Regions from separate parts of the Cellulosimicrobium sp. RS genome, predicted to be linked through region 1. Evidence: riboswitches for the same ligand, from Rfam matches in the RefSeq annotation. Region 1 holds a riboswitch; the other holds the start of a gene.
What was found. A riboswitch is a leader RNA that binds a small molecule or an ion and turns the genes downstream of it on or off. The one in region 1 is predicted to bind FMN.

Region 1 (2,193 bases):
GCCGCCCCAGGGCCACCGCCCCGGGCCGGGCGAGCGCCGGGTACCGGTGTACCGTCCGGTGCATGACCGACGTCCGCAGCCGCACCCATGCCCAGGCCGTCGACGCAGCGATCGAGCTCTTCACCCGCAAGGGGTACGAGCAGACGACCGTCGAGGAGATCGCCGACGCCGCCCAGGTCAGCCGCGCCACCTTCTTCCGCCGCTACGGGTCCAAGGAGGACGTGGTCTTCGCGGACCACGAGCTCCTGCTCGACGAGGTCGTCGTCATGCTCGCCGCGACGCGGCCCGTGCCCGACGCCGAGGGGCACCTCACGCCCGACCCGACGGTCGACCCGTACCTCGAGGTGTGCCGCGCGGCGCGGCTGGTGTTCGACCACCACGTCGGGCAGCGCGAGACGTCACTCGCCCGCTGGCAGCTCCTCCAGCAGGTGCCGGCGCTGCGCGACCGCGAGCTCGTCACGACCCACCGCTACGAGCGCGCGTTCACCGCGTACCTGCGCGACGCGCTCCCGCCGGACGAGCGCCGGTCGACAGCGTCCATCGCGTTCGCGGCGTCCGTCGTCGCCGTGCACAACGCGCTCCTGCGCCGGTGGTTGCGCTCCCCCGAGCAGGACCTGCGCCCCCAGCTCGAGGAGGCGTTCGCGGACCTGCGCCGCGCCGCCGTCGGCCGGTACGCCGCGCCCGACGCCGCCGCCCAGGAGCGCAGCGGGGACGGCGTGCCCGCGGCGCGGCGCGTCGTCGTAACCGTGGTGGACGCGGACGCGGACGCGCAGGGCGTCGCGGACGACGTCGCGCGCGCCGTCCGCGACGCCCTGGCCTGACCCCTCCCGCCCCGCCCCGCCGAGCAGGTGGTCCTGGTTCGTCTGCGCCCGCGGACGGACCAGGACCACCTGCTCGGCGGCGCAGGGTCGCATCGTGTTTCAGTCCGTGGGACGGTGCGGTGCGAGTCCCGTGCCCGGGGAATGCGCGAGTAGCATCGGCGGTTGCAGAACGCAGTACGCACGAACGTGCTCCGGGGTCGGTGCAATTCCGAGCCGGCGGTGACAGTCCGCGACCCGCGCCCACGCGCGGTTGACCTGGTGGAACTCCAGGACCGACGGTGACAGTCCGGATGGGAGGAAGCACGTGCGGCGCGGCCGTCCTCGGCCGGGCTCTCGCGAGCCCGCGCGACGGGGCGCGGTCTCGCCGTGGTGAGCGACGCCGTCGGGCCCTCGTGGCCCGGCCCGGCCGCCCGCCCTCACCCCGGAGCGCCCGTGCCCGGGAGGACGAGGACATCCGATGGACCTGATCCACGCGCTGTTCGACGCGCAGCTGACGATCGGCGACCAGCATCTGCTGTGGCGCGAGATCGTGGGCAACGGGTTCGGCCTGGCGTCGGCGCTGGGCGGCATGCGGCGCAAGGTGTGGGCGTGGCCCGTGGGCATCGTCGGCAACCTGCTGCTGCTCACGGTGTTCCTCGGCGCGGTGTTCGCGACGCCCAACCCGGTCAACCTGCTCGGCCAGGCGGGCCGCCAGGTGATGTTCGTCGTCGTGTCGGTCTACGGGTGGGTGCAGTGGCGCAAGACCCAGGCGCGGCTCGGCGACGCCGACGCGGACAGCCACGGCGTCGCCGTCGTGCCGCGCTGGGCGTCGTGGCGCCAGCGCGTGTTCCTCGTCGTCGCGCTCGTCGGCGGCACGGCCCTCCTGACCCCGGTCTTCCGCGCGCTCGAGTCGTACGAGCCCGTCTGGGCCGACGCGTGGATCTTCATGGGCTCGCTGCTCGCGACGTACGGCATGGCGAAGGGCTGGGTCGAGTTCTGGCTCATCTGGGTCGCCGTGGACGTCGTGGGCGTGCCCCTGCTGATCTCGGCCGGCTTCTACGCGTCCGCGTTCATGTACGTGTTCTACGGCGCGTTCACGCTCGTCGGGTTCTTCGTGTGGTGGCGCGTCAACCGCCGCGCGGCCGCCGCTGCCGAGGCGGACGCCGCGGCGGCGGGCGCGCCCGCCTGACCCGCCGGTCACCCGACCCCACCCACACCGATACCCCGTCTCGATTGACTGAGACGGGGTATCGCTGCACTATGGGAGGGACCGCCGCCGACGCCGGGCCCGCACCCCGGGCAACCGCGTCGAGGACGGTCGACCGACCGCAGCCGCCCTCCCAGGGGAGCACCGATGCCCACCACCCCGATCATGCCCGGCGTCACCGAGCCC
Region 2 (2,193 bases), on a different contig from region 1:
TCCCCGACACGCCTCACCTCCACCGTGCGGAACCGGTGCGCGTCGGCGATCGTCGCCACACCCAACCCGTCCACCGCTCGCCGCCCGCCCCCCAGCAGCACCGGGGCCACGTACGCGTGCAGCTCGTCCACCGCGCCCGCGGCCAGGAACGCCGTCGCCAGCGTCGGACCGCCCTCCACCAGCACGTGCCGCACCTCGCGCTCCGCGAGCCGCTCCAGCACCTCACCGACGTCCCGCGTCAGCACGTGCACCAGCTCGCCACCCTCCCCGTGGACCCGCGCCGTCGGCGGGATCCCCCGCAGGCCCACGACCACCCGCAACGGCTGGTGCTCCGCCAGACGCGCGGCGCTCGCGGCCTCGTGGGACGAGCCGTGGGTGGGCACCCGCGCGGTGAGCTCGGGGTCGTCGGCCAGGAGCGTGCCCGTGCCGACGACGATCGCGTCCACCTCCGCCCGCACGCGGTGCGCGTGCTCGCGCGCCGCGGGCCCGGTGATCCACCGGCTCGTCCCGTCCGCGGCGGCCACGTAGCCGTCGAGCGTCGTAGCCGTCTTGAGCGTCACGTACGGCGTGCCGCGCCGGACGGCCGTGAGCCACACCCGCAGGAGCTCCTCGCCCTCGGCGGCGCGCAGGCCGCGCACGACGCGGACCCCCGCGGCCCGCAGCCGGTGCGCGCCGCCCGTGGCGACGGGGTTCGGGTCGTCGACGCCGAGCACGACCTCCGCCACGCCCGCGGCGACGAGGGCGTCGGCGCACGGGCCGGTGCGACCGGTGTGGGCGCACGGCTCGAGCGTCACGACCGCCGTCGCGCCGGCCACGTCGACGCCGCGCGCCCGGGCGTCCGCGAGGGCCGCCGCCTCGGCGTGCGGCGTCCCCGCGCCACGGTGCCACCCCTCGGCGAGCACGGGCCGCGGGTGCGGGTCGATCGAACCGGGCGCGGCGCCGTCGGGCAGGGTCGCGCCGGGCGGAGGGCCCAGCAGGACGCACCCGACGCGGGGGTTCGGCCCGTGCGCCGGCCCTCGGGCCGCCAGCTCGAGCGCGCGCGTCATCGCGTCGTCGACCGTCAGGGTGCGGGGATGCTCGCCCATCGTCCTCCTCCCGGGCACGGGCGCTCCGGGGTGAGGGCGGGCGGCGGGTCGAGCCACGAGGGCTCGACGGCGTCGCTCACCACGGCGAGGCCGTCACCGTCCCGGACGGGTGCACCGGCGGGTCGCCGGAGCACCACGCGCCGAGGCGTGGCCACGCCGCACGTGCTTCCTCCCATCCGGACTTTCACCGTCGGTCCTGGAGTTCCACCAGGTCAACCGCGCGTGGGCGCGGGTCGCGGACTGTCACCGCCGGCTCGGAATTGCACCGACCCCGGAGCACGTTCGTGCGTACTGCGTACTGCAACCGCCGATGTTACTCCGGGTGCGCCCCGCGCGGGTGCGACCGGCGGTCCGACGCGACCTCGCCCGCTCCCGTCGAGGTCGCCGCTCGCGAGCACCGCCTCCCCCTGAGCCGTCGAGCTTCGCCGTCCGACGGCTGGCTCCGCTCTTTCTCCTTGCTCGGTGGTGAGGTTCTCGCGGTCTTGTGGATGGAAGATGTGCGCTTGGCACACTATTTTATGTGGAACGAAGAAGGGGCCCGAAGAGGGCCCCTTCCCGTCCTGACGTCAGTGAGAGTGCGCCGACGCCTCCGCCAGATCGCGCAGCGCCTGGATCTCCCCGGGCACGCTCTCCGCCCCGTAGACCGCCGACCCGGCGACGAAGACGTTCGCCCCCGCGTCCGCGGCTCGCTCGATCGTCGAGCGGGACACTCCCCCGTCGACCTGGATCCACACGTCGAGGCCCGACTCGCTCACGGCCTCGCGCGCCCGCCGGATCTTCGGCAGCGTCCCCTCGATGAAGGACTGCCCGCCGAAGCCCGGCTCGACCGTCATGACAAGGATCATGTCCACCTCGGTCAGCAGGTCCAGGAAGGGCTCCACCGGCGTCGCAGGGCGCAGCGCGACGCCTGCGCGGGCTCCCAGGCGGCGGAGCTCGCGAGCGAGCCGCACAGGGGCAGCAGCGGCCTCGGCGTGGAACGTGACCGACGCCGCGCCCGCCTCCGCGTAGGCCGGCGCCCAGCGGTCTGGGTCCTCGATCATGAGGTGGGCGTCGATCGGGACGGGCGACACCTGCGCCAGGCGCTCGAACACCGGCAGCCCGAGCGTGA

Region 2: it holds a riboswitch for FMN, as region 1 does, so the genes downstream of both, ribD (bifunctional diaminohydroxyphosphoribosylaminopyrimidine deaminase/5-amino-6-(5-phosphoribosylamino)uracil reductase RibD) here and pnuC (nicotinamide riboside transporter PnuC) in region 1, are expected to answer to the same signal.

The regions. Positions count from the first base shown of each region.
Region 1 covers NZ_JBJXVU010000010.1:126,733-128,925, forward strand. The annotation lists gene ACI769_RS15785 (TetR/AcrR family transcriptional regulator) at 63-821, shown strand; FMN riboswitch at 1,004-1,129, shown strand; gene pnuC (nicotinamide riboside transporter PnuC) at 1,279-1,989, shown strand; gene ACI769_RS15795 (acyl-CoA dehydrogenase family protein) at 2,155-2,193, shown strand, end outside.
Region 2 covers NZ_JBJXVU010000008.1:187,219-189,411, reverse strand. The annotation lists gene ribD (bifunctional diaminohydroxyphosphoribosylaminopyrimidine deaminase/5-amino-6-(5-phosphoribosylamino)uracil reductase RibD) at 1-1,085, opposite strand, end outside; FMN riboswitch at 1,244-1,369, opposite strand; gene rpe (ribulose-phosphate 3-epimerase) at 1,652-2,193, opposite strand, start outside.